4 regions of the Clostridium swellfunianum genome follow, and region 3 is predicted to be linked to each of the others. Evidence: riboswitches for the same ligand, from Rfam matches in the RefSeq annotation. Region 3 holds a riboswitch; each other region holds the start of a gene.
The links. A riboswitch is a leader RNA that binds a small molecule or an ion and turns the genes downstream of it on or off. The one in region 3 is predicted to bind cyclic di-AMP.

Region 1: another riboswitch for cyclic di-AMP. It lies ahead of NBE98_RS13880 (cell wall hydrolase); the one in region 3 lies ahead of NBE98_RS08270 (hypothetical protein).
Region 2: another riboswitch for cyclic di-AMP. It lies ahead of NBE98_RS20220 (M23 family metallopeptidase); the one in region 3 lies ahead of NBE98_RS08270 (hypothetical protein).
Region 4: another riboswitch for cyclic di-AMP. It lies ahead of NBE98_RS09120 (LysM peptidoglycan-binding domain-containing protein); the one in region 3 lies ahead of NBE98_RS08270 (hypothetical protein).

What each region holds. Positions count from the first base shown of each region.
Region 1 covers NZ_JAMOFV010000006.1:2,883,427-2,889,000, reverse strand. Annotated here, with positions in the region: gene NBE98_RS13900 (NAD(P)/FAD-dependent oxidoreductase) at 1-103, opposite strand, end outside; gene NBE98_RS13895 (CdaR family protein) at 259-1,527, opposite strand; gene cdaA (diadenylate cyclase CdaA) at 1,503-2,348, opposite strand; gene NBE98_RS13885 (hypothetical protein) at 2,606-3,610, shown strand; cyclic di-AMP (ydaO/yuaA leader) riboswitch at 3,689-3,815, shown strand; gene NBE98_RS13880 (cell wall hydrolase) at 3,816-4,340, shown strand; gene trxA (thioredoxin) at 4,383-4,697, opposite strand; gene NBE98_RS13870 (DUF4179 domain-containing protein) at 4,883-5,574, opposite strand, start outside.
Region 2 covers NZ_JAMOFV010000006.1:4,249,663-4,255,236, reverse strand. Annotated here, with positions in the region: gene mltG (endolytic transglycosylase MltG) at 1-122, shown strand, start outside; gene NBE98_RS20240 (metallophosphoesterase family protein) at 181-1,032, shown strand; gene NBE98_RS20235 (cytochrome b5 domain-containing protein) at 1,159-1,470, shown strand; gene NBE98_RS20230 (hydrogenase small subunit) at 1,490-2,338, shown strand; gene NBE98_RS20225 (nickel-dependent hydrogenase large subunit) at 2,356-3,729, shown strand; gene NBE98_RS20220 (M23 family metallopeptidase) at 3,779-4,711, opposite strand; cyclic di-AMP (ydaO/yuaA leader) riboswitch at 4,715-4,838, opposite strand; gene NBE98_RS20215 (glutaredoxin family protein) at 5,045-5,230, shown strand; gene NBE98_RS20210 (sensor histidine kinase) at 5,262-5,574, opposite strand, start outside.
Region 3 covers NZ_JAMOFV010000006.1:1,810,071-1,815,644, forward strand. Annotated here, with positions in the region: gene thiI (tRNA uracil 4-sulfurtransferase ThiI) at 1-592, shown strand, start outside; gene NBE98_RS08260 (ATP-binding protein) at 674-1,012, shown strand; gene NBE98_RS08265 (serine hydrolase) at 1,342-2,340, shown strand; gene NBE98_RS08270 (hypothetical protein) at 2,473-3,306, opposite strand; cyclic di-AMP (ydaO/yuaA leader) riboswitch at 3,310-3,440, opposite strand; gene NBE98_RS08275 (DUF1450 domain-containing protein) at 3,572-3,790, opposite strand; gene NBE98_RS08280 (stage V sporulation protein D) at 3,808-5,574, opposite strand, start outside.
Region 4 covers NZ_JAMOFV010000006.1:1,988,974-1,994,547, forward strand. Annotated here, with positions in the region: gene NBE98_RS09100 (iron-containing alcohol dehydrogenase) at 1-941, opposite strand, end outside; gene NBE98_RS09105 (DUF3793 family protein) at 1,053-1,688, opposite strand; gene NBE98_RS09110 (HAD family hydrolase) at 1,829-2,431, shown strand; gene NBE98_RS09115 (DUF3892 domain-containing protein) at 2,493-2,723, opposite strand; cyclic di-AMP (ydaO/yuaA leader) riboswitch at 2,878-3,004, shown strand; gene NBE98_RS09120 (LysM peptidoglycan-binding domain-containing protein) at 3,007-3,771, shown strand; gene NBE98_RS09125 (ECF transporter S component) at 3,874-4,431, shown strand; gene NBE98_RS09130 (exodeoxyribonuclease III) at 4,426-5,211, opposite strand; gene NBE98_RS09135 (nitroreductase family protein) at 5,240-5,574, opposite strand, start outside.

The DNA of each region.
Region 1 (5,574 bases), 1.1 Mb from region 3:
TAAGTTGTGAAGCAGAAATCTTTAGTTTTTTTGCTGCCTTCTCCTTTAGAGCTGATATATCTTCTTCTATGTCTAAAATTATATTGTTTATTCTTATGGGCATGATAATTTTCTCCTTTCAGTCGAAACACTGAGTAATTTAAATCAATCGCTCCGCTCACAAATTACTCGTTAAAGTCCATTTAGGACTTTAACCTCCTTTCACTTGAAAGCACTGAGTAATAGTAAATTACTCAGTGCTTAACTAACTTATTGAAATCATTGTGTATTTGTTGGTGTAGTTGAAGGTTGTGTCGGAGTTGTATTTGTCGGCTGCGTTTCTTTTTTCTTAACTGTAATCTTTACACTCTGCGGATTCTGCGATAACTTTGAAACACCATCAGGAATTTTCAAGTTAACGGCTACAGTATAGTCTTTTTCTTCGGTAAAACTAGCCGCATCTATAGTATAATTAAAATCTTCATTTTTTATATTACTAATTAATTCTTGGGGTCCAGAAAGCTCAACCGATACCTTGGAGCTATCCAAAGCCACTGTATATGCATCATTAACATTTTTCAGCTGTATAGTACCTTGGAAGGTTTTGCTTATAACATTATCCAAGGAAGCCTTCACTTTAACTGTACCATCGCTGTTTAAAAGGCTAACGCCTTGAGGTACAATAATTTTTGCTATCACTACCTTGTCTGGTGTTAATCCACTTAAATCAATCGGTTCTGTTTTTAAAGCATTTACTGCATTTATACTAGCTTCATCACCCGCAATATCTATTTTATCTGGTGTTGGCAATAAAGCTCCCTTCATGGAATAAACCTTGTTCAGGGTGCCCTTTGTATCAACAGTAACAGGTACTGTCTTTATTTTCTTAACAGGCACTATAAATTCAACCGTATCGGGATGAATTGTAACCTCCTTAATTTCTCTTCCAGCTGCATCTAAAGCTTTAAGTGGCAGCTTCATGTTTAAATCCTTGTCAGTACTTTTAAAGTCTGCTTTAGCAGAAATAGATGTAACTTGATTAATAAACTTAGCAGCTCCACTAACTTCAACCTCGCTAGGCGTTATATTCTGAGCCATCGCCCAATACCCATCCTTAACTTTCCCAGCAATATCTAACTTTACTGGCATACTTTTCACTATCAAATCATCAAAAGTAACACTAACAAACAGTGTTTCACTATTTAAAACATTAACATTTGCTGGTTGCTTAACTAACCTTACAGGTACACTACGAGATCCTACTGAAAAAGCATATTGGCTTAGGTCTGCTTCAACTCTAAATTGATCTTTTCCAAGCATTATATCTGTTGGAGAGCCTTTTACATTGAGAGTCACAGAATATGCTTCTGCTGGTGGAATTATCTTAAGCTTTTGCTGCTGCTCTATGCTTTCTATTCCTGTTAAATAAACGGGTACCTGAATCTTATCAGTTTTCTGAGGGTTGGTTTCGTTTATTATATAAAGCCATAGGGAAAAAGCCGCAATTACGCAACATATTTTTATTATCCACGTATTTTTTTGATCCACACCATCACCCTCTCCCTAAAGGTCAATTTTTTAGTCTGCCTGCTCTTTAAAATTCTTATTAATATATCCATCAATCGTTCTTTAGTGTAATTTCTTGTTAGCTTCCCATTTACCGCTAAAGATATAACACCCGTCTCCTCAGATACAATTATTGTTAGTGCATCAGAGTTTTCAGATATTCCTATTCCAGCTCTGTGCCTTGTACCTAAAGACTTGCTTATACTGTCGCTGCTTGTAAGCGGAAGGAAACAGCCAGCTGCCACAATTTTATCATTTCTTATTATAGTAGCTCCGTCATGAAGAGGAGTATTAACAACAAATATATTTTGTAACAGTGCTGAAGAAACAGCCGCATCCAGCTTTGTCCCTGTACTTATAACCTCGCCTAGACCAGTTCTATTTTCTATAACTATAAGAGCACCTGTTTTCTCCTTGGCTAAACTTTCAACAGCATCAGCAACTTCAGTTATAACCTTTTCCATAGTCTCATCATCCTCAATGAGATGCATATCGTTAAAGGCACTTCTACCAAGATGCTCTAATGCTCTTCTTATCTCTGGTTGAAATATAATTATAATAGAAAGAACTCCGATAGTTATTGTTTTTTCAACAATCCATTTAAGCATTGTCAAATGTAGAATAGAGCTTACAGGTATTAGAAGAAGTATAAGTAAAATTCCTTTTAGAAGCTGAACCGCTCTTGTTTCTTTAATAAGCATATACCCCTTATAAAAAATGTATGATACCACAATTATATCCAGTATTGAAAACACATCCAACACCTTCAAACTATTTATTAATGCTTCTAAACCCTCTGCCAACTTTCTCCCTCCTTTTCCCAGGTTATTTATTTTACAAATTATTTATTGAAAAAAACTTTACATAAGGTTATTATTAATTGTCCATTTACAATTATACACCAATATATTGTATTGTTGAACAAAATATAGCACAAATTTAAGCACAAGAATATAAAATTTATTTTACAGAAGGAATTTTGACTTGTTGCCTAGAATAATATAATATCAACTCATATTTACTCTTTTAGGATAGTGTATGCAGTGGGAGGGAAATAATATTGAACAAAAAAAATAATAGTGTAGTAATGATTATAATAGGAATTTTAGCCTTTGTACTTTTAGCCTCAGGGGTTTTTTACGGTACTTATTATTTTATTATTAATAAGTCCTCAAATTCTTACGAGAAAGAAGTTAAAGCCGTAATAGACAAAATAAATGAGGTAAACAGCAGCGTTTCTTCCTTATTAAACGGACAAGCAATTGACTCCGTTAAGGCAAGAACTGAACTGTCACCTAAAATTGATGTGCTATCTAAGCAAAAAGAATTACTTGATAATATGACAGCTACTGATAAGTATAAGAAAGATCATGAAAATTTAATTAATGGAATTAGCAACAATATGCTAATATTTAGGCAAATAGACGCTATCATTAAAAACCCAAACGGAAAAGACCTGGAGAAGGCAGGAGAGGACCTTATAAAATATAAAGATAAGGCAGTTCAAAATTACTCTCTAGTAAATATAAAGAATTTTAAGGTTGGGCTAACTGATAGCGGAAACAAGCTCGTCGAATATACTTCCATATATGTAAATGAACTTGTTAAACTAAACAGAGACAATGAAATAACTCAAAGCAAAAACCAAGATTATATAAACAGTTTAGACGCCCTATTGGCAAAGTTTACACCAATAAATATTGATTATTCAGCTGAAATGTCTAAAGTTAGAGATGCAAAAGGAAATACAGATAATATTGTAGCTCTTGCTGAAAAAAATAGGGATGATCTTTCTTCAATTAAGCAGGAATTTGCAAGTCTTACTGTTCCTTCAAAGGCAGTAGGTTCATACAAAATATTTAGTAATATTTTAGAGAGCTTTGATAATTACCTTCAAAGTTTTGTTTATTCGGCTAACAATGAAAAACTAGCAGGAAATGCTTTAAGTTCGGATAAGTTAAAGGAGCTCTATGCAGAACCAGTTTCTAAGTTTAGTAGTATAACAAAAAACTATAACGACTTTATAAAAGCTTACAATGAATTTAGACAATCATCAAACAAGTAGTAATACTATAATCTGGCATACTATAAATAGTATGCCATTTTTTTATCAAAATTTGTATTAATTTTAAAAATGGTGGAATAATACCATTAGCCTAAGTTTAAATTTATAACGCGGGGAAACCAATATTTTGGGGTGAATCATTTTATGTAGGTTATGCCTTTACCGAACCCGTCAGCTAACCCCGTTGGCAAAAGGGAGGATATTAATGAAAAAGTATATATTCAGCTTTATATTGCTATGTATTTTTTTAGCAATACCTTGGTCTACCGTTAAAGCAGCGGAGGAATTAGACTGCGACCTATACAAGGAAGAAATTGGTTCAATAGAAGTATTTAGTGTAGGAAATAGAGAAATAAGAATCACTGAAGACGATGTCTATTTGATGGCTCAAATAGTTTATGCCGAAAGCCGCTCAGAACCTTATGATGGCAAAGTAGCTGTTGCTTCAGTTATACTTAATAGATTAGAAGCTCCTGGTTTCCCAAAAACTATAGAGCAAGTTATAAAACAAAAGGCGGCATTTTCATGTTTGAAAAATGGCGAAATAGATGTGATTCCAGACAAAATGAGCTATCAGGCAGTTTTGGATGCTCTAAAAGGCAAAGACCCAACTAATAATGCAGTTTTTTTCTACAATCCTAAAATTGCTACTAATACTTGGATGAAGCAAGTTAAGAAGAAGGATATTAAACCAATAGGAAATCATGTCTTCTTTGCAGTAAATAAATAAGGCTAAAAAACTCCCAGGAAATCAATCCTGAGAGTTTTTTATTTAAATATGTTTATCAACTAATTCTTTCACTGCTGCCTTTGGTCTAAATCCAACCATTGTATCAACGGTCTCTCCATTTTTAAATACCATAACAGTTGGTATGCTTGAAACTTTAAATTTCTGTGAAGTAACTGGGTTATTATCTACATTTACCTTTACAAACTTAACCTTTCCGGCATACTCTTGATCAAGTTCTTCTAGAACTGGTCCTAACATTTTGCAAGGTCCACACCATGGCGCCCAAAAGTCAACTACTACTGGCACACTGTCTGCTGATATTTCTTCATTAAAATTATTGTCCATAACTTCTTTCATAACTTTAATCCCTCCTATTACCTTAAGCGGTACATCTGTATTATATTGTTTAATTTTTAAATTAATACTGGAAATAATTATTACATAAAAACTGCTTATAGTCAATTTTACTTGCAGACAAAATTTCTCCTATCTAAAAAAAGAAAGAGTGCGCTAGTGGCACTCAGAAATTATAGTATCTAAATCTAAGGTCTAATAATAATTTCATCAAGGTTAAGAAGAATCTCTTTATCAGCATTAAATATTGTAAAGCTACCCGAATCTTTCTCAGGCACTGTAACTTTAAGATTTACTGCTCCTTTGTTAAAATTAGAGCTAGAAAACTTCTTCTCAAAACCAGGTATTTTTTTTGATAATTCTTTATAAAGTTTATCAATATTATCTTGATTTATAAATTTAATATCCTCAAAATTAGTAGAGCTTTGTGAGGACTCTCCAAATATGAAATTTATATAGGAGTAGTTTCTATTAGACTTATCAAACTCAAATATATATTCTACATAACCATCCTTTTCATTCATAGAAACTACACGACCTTTCTCCCCTTTGAAATCAAATTCCATGGGAAGCTTAGTCTTATCAATATAATACTTTTCACTGTCATCAAATTTATAGTTAACCGAGGCACCAATAAGAGTTATGCCTATCTCTTTAGGCGTAGAATAATACAAAGACTTAAATTCTTCTCCTGTATTAGTTAAATCCATACCAGTATTATTGTCTAAAATATTACTAGAAATTATAGTATTCATATTATCAATTCTATATGCGAAAGTAGGACTAAAGCTAATTTTATTTTTATCAATAGATATAAATTCATAATCAATATAGGTCTTAAGCGCACCTATATTTAAGGTTTTTAACTTCATAGTTCCAA
Region 2 (5,574 bases), 2.4 Mb from region 3:
AAGCGGCACTTTATCCTGAACAGCATGATTTTCTATATTATGTTGCTGGAGAAAATGGCCATGTATTCAGCAAAACTTATGAGGAACATTTAAATAATGTAAAAAAGTATATAAAAAAGTGACATATTACTTAATTAATAAATAATATATAATTAACAATTACTTTAGGAAGGTTAAAAAGTGGCTGTTAGATTTGTTGTGTTTGGAGATACAAAAGGAAAAAATGATGGTATAAATAGAACTGTTTTGGAAAAAATAATGCGGCAGATTAAACTTCTTGATAAAAAGCCAAACTTTTTTGTAACTCTTGGTGATACGATTGGAGGGAGCAATGATTTAGGTAAGCATAGGAGTCAAATGACAAGCTTTAAGGAAATTGTAAGTCAATACTTTCCTAACAATTTAATTCTGCATGTTGTAGGAAATCATGAGGTTAATAATTTTCCAATAGATGATACCTATGAGAAACTTATAAATGAAGAGTATTTAACTTTTAAGAAGCATGGCAGTTTAAACATTTGCAATGATACCGCTTATTATATGGATCTTCCATACTGTAGATTCATAGTATTAAATTGTTATCATCATGGAGAATTAAGGAAGATTGAAAATAAACAACTGGAATGGTTTAAGAAAATATCAGCAGTTGACAAGAAATTTAAAATTGTATTTATTCATTGTCCCCCATTTCCAACAGGAGCCCATTTAGGAACTTGCTTAGATGAATTTGCAGAGCAAAGAGACGAGTTTTGGAGAGCTGTAGAAAAAAGCAAGGTGAATATTGTATTTGCTGGACACGAGCATAATTATTCTAGGAGGCTCCTGCATGGAATTTCTGATGATATAAGCCAAATAGTAACTGGAGGCGGCGGGGAAAAATTACGAGATAGCTTTAAATCAAAGCAAGGTGTTGTAGTGTCTCCAAAGGCTTTATATCACTTTGTTGTTGTTGATTTAGATAGAGAATGCATTGAGATTAAAGCAATATCAATTAATGGGAAAGTTATTGACGAATTTATGATTAGAAATTAATAAAAGGTTTGCTAGACTTAATAAGTTTAGCAGACCTTTTATTTTAGCCTTTTTAGATGAAGGAAGATAGATAATATTAAAGATCTTAAGGCATATAATATAAAGAAAAAATAATGAGAGGTTATCATGGGGATTTATTATGATTGGCAAACAATAAGACAATTGATTGGAGCAGGTGCATTTAGAGAAGGAAAGATGTTTACCTTGGAGGAATTAGCTCAAAATGATGGAAGCAATGGAAGACCTGCTTATGTTGCTGTTAATGGTATTGTATACGATGTTTCTAATGAGAGAACTTGGGGCGGAGGTACTCATTTTGGACTCATAGCAGGTAAAGATTTAACAATGCAATTCCAATCCTGCCATGGTATGGAGCAAATATTAAGCAGGCTTACAAAGGTTGGAGTGTTAAAAGGAGGCGGAGTAGGAATTGTCTAGTGACTACTGCTGCCCTACAATGAAAGCAAAAGAAACCATGGCTGAGAGTTTATCAAGACTTGCTTTAGAAAAAATTAAAAATGAAGGCTACCGCAAACTAAATGCTGTATGGATAGAGGCTGCTGGCTGTTCTGGAAACATAATATCATTACTAAATGCTAAAGCCCCAGACATGATTTATTTCCTTAGGGAAATGATTAACTTGAAATATAATAACAGCATAATGGCTGCTGAGGGGGAGGCAGCTTATGAGAAACTTCTTTCTGTTTTGGATACAGAATTTATTTTAATTGTTGATGGTGCAGTTTCTATAAAGGAGAATGGAGCTTATAATATTATAGCAAACTATAAAGGAAAGAAAATTACTGGTATGGAAGCCATAAAACTGGCTGGAGAGAAAGCAAAGTATATACTTGCTGTAGGAACCTGTGCATCACATGGAGGCATATCTGCCGCAGCTCCAAATCCTTCTGAAAGTATAAGCCTTGATAAATTTCTTGGAAAAGAGGTAATCAAGCTTCCTGGCTGCCCTTGTCATCCCGATTGGCTTATAGGGACTATCGCACATATCTTAGTTAATGGGAGACCTCAGCTTGATGGAATAGGAAGACCAATAATGTTCTATGGAATTACTATTCATGACCACTGTACAAGGCGATCTTACTTTAATAGAGGGATTTTTGCACAAAAGCTTGGAGAAATAGCCTGCATGTTTAAGCTTGGTTGCAGAGGTCCTGTAACTAGAACAGATTGCCCTACAAGGAAATGGAATGAGTATGTAAACTGGCCAATAGGAGATAATACACCTTGCATTGGTTGTGCACAGGCTTATTTTCCTGATGGCATGGAACCCTTTGTAAGATATTAATTAGTAAGGAGAAATAAATGAGGACTATTACTATAAATCCTTTAACTAGGATAAGCGGATTCTTAGAGATAGAGGTAATGGTTGAAAACCATAAGGTAATAGACGCAAAAAGCAGCGGACTTTTGTTTAGGGGATTTGAAAAAATGTTGAAAGGCAGACATCCATTAGATGCAATATACTTTACAGAACGAATTTGCGGTATATGTTCTACTGCGCATTCAATGGCATCTGCTTTAGCACTTGAAGATGCGCTTAAAATTGTTCCAAACGAAAATGATAAAATGATAAGGGATTTTCTACATGGCTGTGAATTTCTGCAAAACCATTTAAGACATTTTTATCTATACACTCTTCCCGATTTTATTAAGGGTCCCAATGTTGAGCCTGTTTATAATAATAGCCACACAGACTTCAGACTACGTAAAAATTTAAATGACAGATTAGCAAATAGCTATGTGGAGGCAGTAAAATACAGCAGAAAAGCTCACGAAGCTTTAGCTGTCTTAGGAGGAAAAGCTCCTCATAACCATGGTATATTTGTAGGAGGAGTAACGGTAAATTTAGATGCCTCAAAGTATAGTCAGATAAAAGCATTGATTTATGAGATAGATGATTTTGTAACTAATAGAATGCTTGAAGATGTTCAAATAATAGCTGAGTACTACAGTGATTACTTTAATAATGGAGCAGGCTATGGGAATCTTCTTAGCTATGGTGTTTATGATGACTACAGTGAAGTGCAATTAACTTATGTAAAGCCTAAAGTTTCAGTAAATAATAATTTTTACAAGCTAAATGAGAATCGAATAACTGAGGATATAAAAAGAGCTTGGTATAGCGAAGACACAAACCCATCTATTCCGAAGGAAGGGGCATATACTTGGGTAAAAGCACCAAGATATAATGGCTATGCTTTTGAAGTAGGACCGCTTGCAAGAATGATACTTAGTTCAAACTATCCGAAAAAAGTCTCAACTATGGATAGAACTATTGCAAGGGTGCTAGAAGCAAAAAAGATAATAGAAATTATGAAAGAACTTTTAAGAAGGATTAAGTTTCAGCCAGCAGAACAAAAACGATATGATATATTAGACAGCACTACTGGGCGTGGATTAACCGATACAACAAGAGGTGCTTTAGGACACTGGATATCTATAAAGGATAAAAGAATTGAGCATTATAATATTATCACTCCAAGTGTTTGGAACTGTTCGCCAACTGATTCGAATGGAGTAAAAGGCACAATCGAACAGGCCCTTATTGGAACTGAAATAATAGACGAAGAACATCCAGTTGAGATTGGAAGAATAGTGAGATCCTTTGATCCCTGTATATCTTGTGCTACACACGTTATTACTGGAACAACAAAACCAATACAAATAATTGTGTAAAGGAATAGAAGGCTGGCATTTTAATGATTCAGCCTTCTATTATATATTTTTATCTTAAATATGAAAATGGGTTAACTGGAGCACCATTTTTCCTTACTTCGAAGTGAACATGAGGACCGGTAGATCTTCCAGTATTGCCTGATTTAGCAATAATATCTCCAACAGATACTCTTTGCCCATCTTTAACAAGTAGTTTTGAATTGTGTCCATAATAAGTTTGTAGTCCGTTGCTGTGACTTATGATAACTACATTTCCATAGCCGCTTTGCCACCCGCTATAGGTTACCTTTCCATCAGCATAAGCCTTCACGTTTGTTCCTGTTGAAACTGCTATATCAATACCTTCATGCTGTTTGCCCCAACGAGCTCCATATCTAGAAGTTACAGAACCACTAACAGGCCAAATACCGCCTCTGCTTACAGTTTTAGAAGAAGCTTTTACATCTGCTTTCTTAGATTCAGCTTTTGCTTCGGTTTTTAATGCTTCTACTCCTGGAAGTATAATCTTCTGGCCTAATTTAAGCTTGTCTGGTGACCCTAAATTGTTTATTTCTAACAAATCATAAAAGTCTATTTTATATAAAGAAGCTAAGTCCCATAGGTTTTCGCCATCTTTAATCTTATATGCTATGCCATCTATAGAAGGAAATACTAACGATTGTCCTTCTTGAAGGGCTGTATTTGCACTAATTCCATTTGATACAGTAATAGTGCTGACCTTTATTGCATATGTATTTGCTACTGTTTCTACAGTGTCGCCAGCTTTTACTAAATACTCTATTAGTCTTGGTTGACTTATTTGAATATCAAAGGCTTCAGCTATTTGCTGAGAATCTAAGATTAAGGTGTCGTTATCTATTTGTTCTACTGCTGAGACAGATTCCGAGTCAGCATATACCTTTAAAGTGGTAGAGGCTACTGTAATAGAAACAGATAAAGCTATTACTGAAAGCAATGCTATTGATATTTTTCTTTTTTTCATAATTATCCTCCTCTATAACGCCTACGAGGTTAGTTGACGGGTTAGGTCATAGAGTAACCTTCATCAAATGATTCACCCCAAAATTTTAATCCCCCGTTCCATTAGATGGATTCGGCACGTATGTCAAATATTATATACAAAAGTAGACAGGCATGCAAATATAAATTTTGGTATTTATCAATTTGGCATCAAATACAAAGCTTTTAAACAACAAAAATTATAAAAATGTATAAATATATGTTTTTAAGAAAATATAACTAATGAAATACCTATATAGGAGGCAACACAATGAGCGTTACAGTTTACACAACACAAACCTGACCTTGGTGCAAGGTGGTAAAGGATTACCTAAAGTCAAACAATGTAGCTTATGAAGAAAAGGATGTTTCTAAAGATCATGATGCAGCAATGGAAATGATTAGCAAGTCTGGACAACGAGGGGTGCCTGTTGTTGATATTAATGGCAACATAGTTGTAGGTTTTGACCAAGACAGTATTGACGAATTATTAGGAATATAAATTTAAGGGAAGGCTAAATATAGGCCTTCCCTTAAATCTTCAGATAGTTTTTTGGTATTATAAAATAAAATTCTGTTCCATTTTCAAATGAGCTTGTAACTCCATAATGAAAACCATGCATTTTTAATATTTCTCTACATATTGGCAAGCCTAACCCCATACCGCCGCTTTGGGAATTTTTGTAGTATTTATTCCAAATCTCATCAAGTTCATGGGGTTTAATGCCTTCACCGTAGTCTTTTACTGATAATTTTATATTTTCGCCGTCATAGGAAGTAAATACCTCAACTTTGCCATTTTGCATACTAAACTTAATTGCATTATCTAAGAAATTATATAATACT
Region 3 (5,574 bases):
TGTTGCAGGATATATGATGGCAAGAAGAGGGGTTGAGGTGAGCTGTGTTTATTACCATAGCCATCCATATACAAGCGAAAGGGCTAAAGAAAAAGTAAAGCAATTAGCTGCTATACTAAGTAATTATACAGGCAGTATAAAGCTTTACGTTGTGCCATTTACTGACATTCAAATGTCAATTATTGATAAGTGCAGAGAAGACGAACTTACAATAATAATGAGAAGATTTATGACAAGAATAGCCTGCAAACTGGCTGATAAGCTTAATGTGCAATCAGTAACTACAGGTGAAAGCATAGGTCAAGTTGCCAGCCAAACTATGGAAGGATTGGTTGTAAGCACAGATGTAGCTGACAGACCAATGTTTAGACCTCTTATTGCTATGGATAAGCAAGATATTATGGATATATCCAGGCAAATTGGGACTTATGAAACCTCTATACTTCCATATGAAGACTGCTGCACAATTTTTGTTCCAAAGCATCCAAAAACAAAACCTGCATTAGATAAAATGAGAAAAGCAGAAAGTATCTTAGAAGTTGATAGATTAGTTGAAGAAGCAATCGAAAATATGGAAACTTACGAGCTATAGTATATTTACATCTCTGAGAATAACTAAAAGTTATCTCAGAGATTTTTTTAGTAAAGCTGAAAGAAGCTGCGAAAGCTAATAATGAGGCTAAAAGCACACTTATGGATAATTAATAACTTAATTGACTTAACTAAAATTGATTCAGGCAATTTACAACTAAACATTAGAAGATGCAATATTGTTGAAAGCGTTGAAGCTTTTGTTCAGGCAGTTGTTGACTATGCTTCAAATAAAAACATTTCCATCATATTCGATACTGATATAGAAATAGAGGAATATAAGCTACAGCTTATATTTGAAAGCCTTAGGCAGGCAGATAACCTGCTCGCAAGAAGAAGTGAAGGTAGTGGAATTGGGCTCGGCCTTGTTAAGCACCTTGCAGAAAGGCATAATGGAATTGTTAATGTTCTAAGTAAATAAGGCGAAGGATACCAGTTTATTGTTATATTGCCTATGCTCTTAAACTTATGAAAAAGATATAAAAAGATATAGAGACTTAGGAGGAAATATAAGTTTTGTAGAATATTTTGAACTTGATAAATCGCACATGAGAATTCATGAGGAACTGAAAATAAAGGCTTTATGTATTTTAATAATTACTATGAAGAGAATAAAGTTTTAAAGAAAAAGTAAAACCTTTATAGAATGTCATATTTTACCGAGAAATTTATATTATATTTATGATATAATACTTTTGTAAATAATCTGGTAGGAATCAAAAGGTAATTATGATATAAGGGGGTTCTGAATTGAACTTTAAATTTAAAAGAGCAATGCGGACTGCAGCAATTCTTATTATGATGACAGCAGTAGCAGTAGCCTTAATTTACTTTGGAAAACAAGAGGACAAGTCTGCTTTTGAAAATATGCCTTTGAATTTAAGCGGCAACATATCTCCAGATGATAAATTTATGGAGGATATGGAGCAAATAAAGTTTCATGCTTATGAGAAAAGAATAAAATATATAAGTAAGATGCTTGAAAGTGAAGCTGATACTCCTGTTAATACTTCACCTAACAATGGTAGTAAAGATAAAAGCTTGGAGCAAAAGATTAGAGACTACCTTGGCAAAAATGTTTCAAAAGTAGGAATTGGATATTATGACATACAAAATGGAAAAGGCTTTTCAATCAATGGTGACAAGTATTTTACAGCAGCAAGCACAGTTAAAGTGCAAATGAACATGGTACTTTTTGATATGGTTAAGGAAGGAAAAGTTGATATTAATGAAGCTCTTAAATATACTCAGGCTGATTATGAAGCAGGTACGGGAATACTTCAGGGAAAGGACAAAACAAATCCTATACCACTTTTAACCTTAAGTGACTATAGTATAATTTATTCTGATAATATAGCTACAAATATGATTATGAGAAGAATAGGCAGAACTGAGATGAAGAAGCGCTTTGGACAAAAGGTAGGACATACAGTGCCAGTGGAAAATTTAGTAACGCCAAATGAAGGATTAACATTTTTAAAGCAGCTTTATGAGAATAAAGGCAATAATCAGTATTACACAAGACTTATAGGAATTATGAAAACAACAGTTTTTCATGACAGGTTAGATGCTTACGTGCCAAAGGAGATTGTTGCTCATAAGATAGGTAACTATGGGTCCTTTGCAAATGATGTTGGGATAGTTTATGCACCTAAGCCGTATATTATTGCTGTATACACAGATGGCCTGTCCAATGCGAATGAGGTTATTGCTACTATTAATAAAATGTTGTATCAAGAGCACAAATAGAGAGAAGGCAAATGCCTTCTCTAATTTTAATAGTTGGATAGTTAGAGAGTATTAAAAATTTAAGAAATGGTTTATACACTGAAAATGGTTAGTATTAATTACAATAAAAAAAAGCATAACATTCGTCATGCCTTATTTTTTTGCTGCAATTTTAATAGCAGCTTGATGCCTTGAGTCAACTTGTCCATCTTTGTGTCGAGTACTGTTTAAAAAGTGCACATCAAAATGACCATTCATACCGTTACCCTTAACTACATCAAGATTTTCACCTTTACCATAGCCCTCAGAACGGTTGTTGACCGTTGCAAAGGCAGGAGCTGAATCAATACCTGCATGAGGCAGGGAACTCATAGAAGCTGCTAATCGTCTTCCACCTACATTAACAATCACTGGTCTTACATCCCAGGAAAATCCACCCCAAATACTTTTAATTATATCTGCATCTGCTTTGCTGGCAGCTTCACAGTCTGCGTGATTTGAGCCCATTGTTCTTACAATTTTGAAGGTTTTTCCTGTGCGAACATCTTGAACTACAGCAGTAGTTCCAATCTTAAAAACATTTTTGGCCTGTTTCCACCAATCTAAAAGCTCTACTGAACCTTTAGAAGGAGCAGTTTCTTTTTGTGCAGGCTTTTCAGGTGATTTCTCAGATGACTTTGAAAGACCGCTTCCACCTCTTGATAGTGCTTGCTTATTAGCTGCGGCAGACTTGGTTTGAAGCTCTTTCGTATTGTCTGGTGTAAGAGTAGCAGTTAAAACAGTATTATTTTCTAAAGTAATAGGCTTTGATTGTTCAACTGTTTTAGTTGATTCTTCTTCGTATGTATTATTCTGCTGTTCATTTAATGCTAAGACTATGCTGTTGTTTTTAAGCTTCTCAGTTCTCGCTTCATATGCTGTTATTGAAATAGCTGCTGAAGACAAAACAAAATATGAGCTTATAACTATCGCTATAGATTTTTTCATAGGTGCACCTCTCTTTTGGCCTGCGAAGTTAGTTGACGGGTTCAGGACGAGAGCATCCTTACCAAAATATAATGGATTCACCCCAGGGAAAAATCTCCTCCGCTGTTTGTTTAAACATTAGGCTAATTTTATTTTATACAAATTCATATTATAAAGCAATCCTTTTAATAATGATACTGGTAATATATTCATTACAGTCTTAAAGAGGTATTTTAAGAAAAAATAAATACTGTGGTATAGAAGCATATTCTATACCACAGTAGCTTTAAATATTCTTACTATATTCAATTATTTTCTGCACTAAATCATTAGTGTTTTCACCTACTAAAAGTTCACCATTAATTCTTGCGATAGGCTTTCTTGCACAGTCACCGCAGCTATAGATACATCTGTTAACTGACGTTTCAAACTCAGGATAGTTTTTTTTTATAATTTTAATTACTTCATCTTTATATTCATTAAAATCGCAAAAACTTATTTTCATATATATCTTCTCCAATGCTAGTTAAGTATTTTAGGATTAATAGCTAAATAATTGAATATATTGTTGAATAACTCTTTTGCCACAGGTGCGGCTGTTTGGCCAGCGTAATACTTGGATTCATCCGGTTCATCAACTGTTACAATCAAAGTAATTTTTGGATCTTCATATGGAGCAAGACCTGCAAAAGAGGATATGTATTTCTTGTCTTTATAAATTCCATTTTCAGCTTTTTGGGCAGTTCCTGTCTTACCGCCTATGTTTAATTCTTTAATGAAAGCATTTGAACCAACACCCTTAGAAACAACCTTTTCCATATATCCTCTTAAAGTTTGAGTTAAGTGTGTATCTAAAATTTGTTTTTTATTAAAATCGCTGTAGGATTTATCTATTACAAGTTTACCACCATCGTCGTAGCGTGCGATATTTTTCATTATATGAGGCTTTATCCAAGTTCCTCCATTAGCAATAGCATTAAATGCAGCCATATACTGAACTTGAGTTACTGATATGCTTTGACCGAAGGACTCTGTTGCTAAATCTACATCGTTCATTTTACTAGGATTTAACACTATGCCTTTTTCCTCTCCGGGCAGATCAATGCCCGTCTTTTCACCAAAGCCCATTTTTTTTATAAAAGTATTAAGGTTTTCCTTGCCAAGTTTCTTCCCAACTTCCATGAAGCCAACATTACAGGAGTTTCTTAAGATATCAACAAAATTTTCAGTTCCATGGCCTCCTAGCTCCCAACAGTTAATTATCCTGTTAGATATTTTTGAATTTCCATTACAAATAAATTTATCATCTTCTTTGCTTGTATCATACTCCATGGCAGCAGCGGCTGTAATTACCTTAAATATAGAACCTGGTTCAAATAAATTAGTTACAGGTCTGTTTTTCCACATGTTAAAAAGTTCATCATTATTTTTTGCACCTTGTCTTGGAGCATTAGGATTGTAATCTGGCTTACTTACCATAGCTAAAACTTCGCCGTTCTTGGGATTCATAATCATAATAGAAACACCTTTAGCATTATTTTCTTTAAGAGCTTTATCGGCAGCATCCTCAGCATACTTTTGAACAACCCCGTCAATAGTTAGTATAACATTTTTTCCATCTACTGGTTTTGTGTACCTGGAATCTTCAAAGAAAAGCTGATTACTGGCACTATCTCTAGTGTAAACAAGCTGACCTTTTTCCCCAGCAAGTTCCTTATCATACTGTGATTCAACTCCTGAAACACCCTTTCCATCATCATCTATATGACCTATAACATGAGAGATAAAATTATTACTTGGATAAAATCTTTTTGTATCGGAAGTAACTAATATACCAAATATTTTTAGAGCCTTAACTTTATCAGCTTCTGGTTTTTCAACTCTTCTTTTTAGTGGAGCCCAGCTGGCTGGCAAATCGTTATCGAGAGTTCTGTTTAAAGCTTTATGGACATCCTCTTCCTTAAGGCTTAATATAGAAGATAAGTCAGATGCAAATTTGTCACTATCAATTTTTTTATCTTTAAGAGTGGTGCGAAGGCTTGTTAAGTCAAAATCCACTCTATATACGTCAGCACTAACAGCTAAGTTATTCCCATTTCTGTCTAAAATATTTCCTCTTTTAGCATTTAGAGTGTCTTTGCTTGTCCATTGTGATGCTGCGACCTGTCTTAGCTTTTTTGTATCAAAAATCATGACATAAACTAACCGTGATGCTAGTCCTAAGAAAAAAACTAGTAGAACAAAATAAACTAGTGCCAGCCTTCTTTTTTTAGCCAGCTTATCAGAAAG
Region 4 (5,574 bases), 180 kb from region 3:
AATATTTTCTCTGCAAACCTTCCAAACTTATCTAAATCTTCCTTGTAAACGTATTTCATCCAAGCGGGGAATATTATTGCAAGTCCTGAACCGTGAGCTATATCATAAAAGGCACTTAAAGAGTGCTCTATTCCGTGTGATGCCCAATCTCCACCATTCCTTCCAATGCCATTCACTCCATTCAAAGCAAGTGTTGAGCACCATGCAAGTTCTGATCTTGAAGCATAATCTGATGGGTTTTCAAGCAATATTTGAACATGCTTCATCACTGTTCTAATTATACCCTCTGAAAGTTCATCCTGCATATCACTGTTTTTTGTCCCATCAAAATAAAGTTCAAAGGTATGACTCATGGCATCCACTGCCCCGTTAACAGTTTGATTGTTAGGAAGAGAGAACTGTATTGTGGGATCAATTATGGAAACCTTAGGGAATGTATAAGGAGATCCAAAGGACCATTTCTTCTTTTCTTCCTCTTTAGTTATAACTGCTCCAGAATTCATTTCCGAGCCAGTGGCTGAAAGTGTTAGTATTGTATATATTGGCAGAGCCTTTTCTACTCGCCCTTTTCCTTCAAACATATCCCATATGTCCCCGCTGTAATAATAGCCTGCAGCTACTGCTTTTGAAGTATCAATAACACTTCCACCTCCCAAAGCAACTATAGCCTCTGCACCTTCTTTTTTTATGACTTCAACTGCTTCATAAACCTTTGATAAAACAGGATTTGCTTTGACACCTCCCAGCTCAACAAAATCAACGCCATTTTCTCTTAATGAATTCGCCGCATTATCATAAACCCCATTTTTAAATATAGAGCCTTTACCATAAAGAAGCAAAACCTTTTTTATTCCAGCAGCTTTGACTTCTGGTCCTATATTTTTAACAGTATCTCTTCCGAATATAAGTTTAGTAGGATTATAAAATTTAAAATTCTCCAATGATTATCACACTCCTCTAATAAATTTCTACATCTATGTTTCCATAGAATAATGTTAATATACTTATAGGCTTATGAGTTAAAACAGTTTTTTATGTTGTTTCAATTGTGACTAATTACATACAGCAATAAACTTATATTCTTCTAATAGCTTAAATACTTGAAAGGCATTTTTCCCCCCAGCTATAAGATTTATAACTTCTTTCTTAGACCAGTCATAGTTTTTGAAAGTTTTCATTGCTCCATCAACATTACTATATACTTTCCAATAGCCGCAGTATAAATAATTTTTCCCATCATTCTTTATAAATCCAAGAACATCATCAAGAGGTATATCCAAAAATAGACCAACTTCATGAGGACACCCTTCTTTATACCTTGCCTTTAATACATGAAGAAAATTTATAAGGCTATCTTTTTCCTTATATCCAAAATTATTTAAAAATTTAGTACAGTTTTTTTTCTTTAATGTTTCGTTCAATTTATCTTCATCATAGAACAAAATACTGTATGAATCATTAGTCCTTTTCAGCTCAAAGTGCTTTAAAGGTACTCTGTCTAAAAATTCCTCCTTATTCTCCTTCCAAAGTTTATAGGTGTTTTTATACTTGCTTGAAAGATTAATAAGAGTTGAAGCCTTGTAGCCGCAAACAGTAGGGGCAATTCCATAAGCAATCAAGTTATACATATATTCCTTTTCATTTAATGAGTTCATTCTTCTCATAAATTCATTAATATTGTCTCTCATATCAGTATTCTCCTGTTAAATCATTTTAAAATAGTTTTATCCAAAGTTAAATTATAAATTCCAGCATTGGGCAAGAAGGTTGAATAAATTGCTAAAATAAGGTACTATAAAAATGTCTATAGCCGAAAGGATGATGCAACATGATAAAAAATATAGTTTTCGACATAGGGAGAGTTCTTTTAGAATTTAATCCCAAGGAATATCTTCTAAAAAAATATAAAGACGAAACTTTAGCTAGTGAACTTCATTCAGCTATATTTACAACTGACGAATGGCTTGAACTTGACAAAGGAAGCATTACTGATGAAGAAGCAATAGAAATTTTCTCTAAAAGACATGCTGGTCATAAAATGCAAATAGAAGAAATTATGAAAGATTGGCATAATATTTTAATACCTATTGAAGGAACTGTCTGCCTTTTGAAAAAGCTAAAAATCAATGGATATAAGATAGTACTACTCTCTAATTTTCACCTTAAAGCATTTGAGATAGTCTACAACAGATATCCTTTTTTCAGACTTGCAGATGAAATGATTATATCCTCAAGAATAAAACTGCTAAAGCCAAACAGAGAAATTTACCAACATATGCTTAGCACACTATCTATTCTTCCAGAAGAGAGTTTATTCATAGACGACACCCTGGTTAATATCGAAGGAGCTAAAAAACTTGGTATTAACGCAGTTCAATTTATAAGTTCAGAGCAGCTTGAAATAGAGCTAATCAAACTAAATTTACTGTAATAAAAAAGGATAGATTCAGTCTATCCTTTTTTATTATTTTGAAAAAAGTCTTATGTACACACTAGAATGTAGGAATGTTATCTAGGTTATCACCTTCTCTGTCATTTGGGTTGCTTCGTAGATATTCTCTACCATTTCTTGCTTTTCCCACATTTACCCCTTGAATTATACCTTCTCTTGTCATAGTTATTGCTTCATTGATTGAATACACATTACCGTTATCAAGCATTACATCTGTTATATCTCCATCTTGATTCTTTTTTACTTTTACTATTTGTGACTTGCTATCCATATGATCTTATCCTCCTTATAACTATATATTCTTTATTTATAGTTAGTATTTACTCTATATAATTGTTTATGCATATTTGGGCAAAGTTGTACCATGATATGCCTGTCCTGCCACCTATCTTCTATAGATATACTCAAAATCCTTTGTTACAATAACAACCATCAAGCCGAATCTCCTAAAAGGAGTACGGGGGATAACTATGGGGTGAAGTTCGTAGTTTGAGCAGGGTACCTCTTACCCTAACCCGTCAACTAACCTCGGAGGCATATAGGAGGATATATCTATGATAAAATCAAAGATATTAAATGTTACTTTATTTGCTTTAGGGTTAACTCTATTCTCATCACATGTAGCCAAGGCAGCAACCTACAAGGTAGCTCCTGGCGATTCGCTTTACACAATAAGCAGAAGCTTTAATACAACAACACACGAGTTAATGACAAACAACAAATTATCAAATTCATTAATTTATCCTGGACAATTACTAAATGTTCCAGATAGAAAATATACTGTAAGAAGTGGAGATACTCTTTATTTAATTGCTAAAAAATATGGAGTAACTATAAACTCAATAAGAAATACAAATAACTACTGGAAAGATTATATATATCCTGGTCAAGTATTAGTTATACCAGGGAAAAGTTCTTTTACTGCTTCCTCTGTTAGCAAAGGCGTTGTACCTTACACCCAAAGCGACTTGGACCTTCTCGCAAGGCTAATTCAAGCAGAAGCTCAAGGTCAGTCCTATAAATCACAGGTTGCGGTAGGTGCTGTAGTTATAAACAGAGTTCAAAGTTCAGCTTGGCCAAACACTATTAGAGATGTAATCTATCAAAAATCAGGAGGCTACTATCAGTTTACTCCTGTAGTAAATGGTTGGATTAACAAGTCAGCTTCAACAACAGCTAGACAAGCTGCTCTAGATGCTTTGAGGGGTTACGACCCAACTAATGGTGCGGAATTTTACTTCGATGACAGCACAAAGAATACATGGTTATGGTCAAAGACAGTAGCGTTAAGAGATGGAAATATGGTATTTTCATATTAAAATAAAAGTGTACAACCTTTTGGGGTGTACACTTTTTGTTTTACACTTTTTTGCAAGAGTGATATACTAATACTGGAAATATTTATTTAAGGATGGGGTAGTATGAAAAATAAAAATGTTATTTGTTTAGTACAAAGTTCAATCCTGTTGGCTACTGCTATAGTTTTTCAGCTGATAGGAAGCAAAATTCCAGGAATTAACCAACTTCTTGTAGGTTCGGTTATTAACTCCGTTCTGCTTGTGGTTACATATCTTTGCGGTACATTTTATGGAACTGCAGTTGGAGTATTAACCCCATTAACAGCACTTCTAGTTGGACAACTAAAGCCAGCCATGGCACCTTTTATACCTTTTATAATGATAGGAAATTGTATTTTTGTCATCTCTTACGGACTCTTTCTTTCTAAAAGTTCCTATGGGAAATATACAGGTGTAGGCTTAGGGGCGATACTAAAATTCTTATTTTTAAGCTTATCTGCAAAAAAATTTATTTATATTTTCAAAATGAACTTTCCTGCGCCTATAGCTAAAGCTCTTGCCGTAGCTATGGGAACAACACAACTTATCACAGCTTTAATCGGAGGAGTTTTAGCCATAGCTTTGATTGAAATACTTGTAAAACGGACAAATATAATTAAAAGAAAAAGATCAGCCTCATAGCTGATCTTTTAAATTAGATTCAGAAAGTTCAACCACAACAGGACAATGGTCTGAGCCTGTTACCTCATTTAGTATCTTCGCATCCTTAACATAAGGCAGCATATTGTTTGATACAAAATGGTAATCTATTCTCCATCCTACATTTCGCTCTCTTGCCTTAAACATGTAGCTGAACCATGAATATTTGATTTCCTCCTTGTTTACATACCTGAAGGTATCTGTGTAGCCATTTGAAATAAGCTTATCCAGCCACTCTCTTTCTATAGGCAGAAATCCTGAAGTCTTTTCATTTGCCTTCGCATTTTTAATATCCATTTCAGTATGTGCAGTATTATAATCTCCGCAAATAACAAGTTTTTTTCCTGTACTAACCAGACTATTGCAATAGTCAAGAAGAGCATCATAAAAATCTAGTTTAAACTTTAACCTCTCCTCATTCATCTGTCCATTAGGAAAGTATATATTTAAAACAGTGATGTTTTTAAATTCTGTCTCTAATATTCTGCCTTCGCTATCAAATCGTTCTATTCCAATTCCGTGTTTCACAGAAACAGGCTCTTCCTTTGAATAAGTGGCAACACCGCTGTAACCCTTTTTATCTGCAAAACTGAAATTTGAATAATAACCTTCTATGTTTTTAAAGCTTTCTTCAAGCTGGCTTTCCTGAAGCTTTGTTTCCTGAAGGCAGATTATATCAGGGCTTTCCACGATGAACCATTCCATGAATCCTTTTTTTAGTATTGCTCTTAAGCCATTTACATTCCAAGAATAAATTCTCATTACTTCTATCCTTTCTTTTGTATTAGTTTTAAACCCATTTAGTAAGTTCTGACGCTGGTTTTCTATGTGCATCCTTTCTTTCCATATCAGGATAGCCTAAATAGATTAAAGCTATGACTTCGTCTTTTTCTTTAAGTCCAAAATACTCCTTCATTTTCGGATGGTAGCAAGCCTTCCCTGTCTTCCAGAAAGAAGCCAAACCAAGGGAATGTGCTGCTAAAAGCATATTTTCAGTGGCAGCATAACAGGCCCCTAACTCCTCAAGTCTCATAGCCTTCCCATTATCAGTTACCTCTGCTGCCACTGCAATTATTACCGGAGCTCTAAATGGTTTGTTTTTTTCTTTATAAAGCTTTTTCTTAC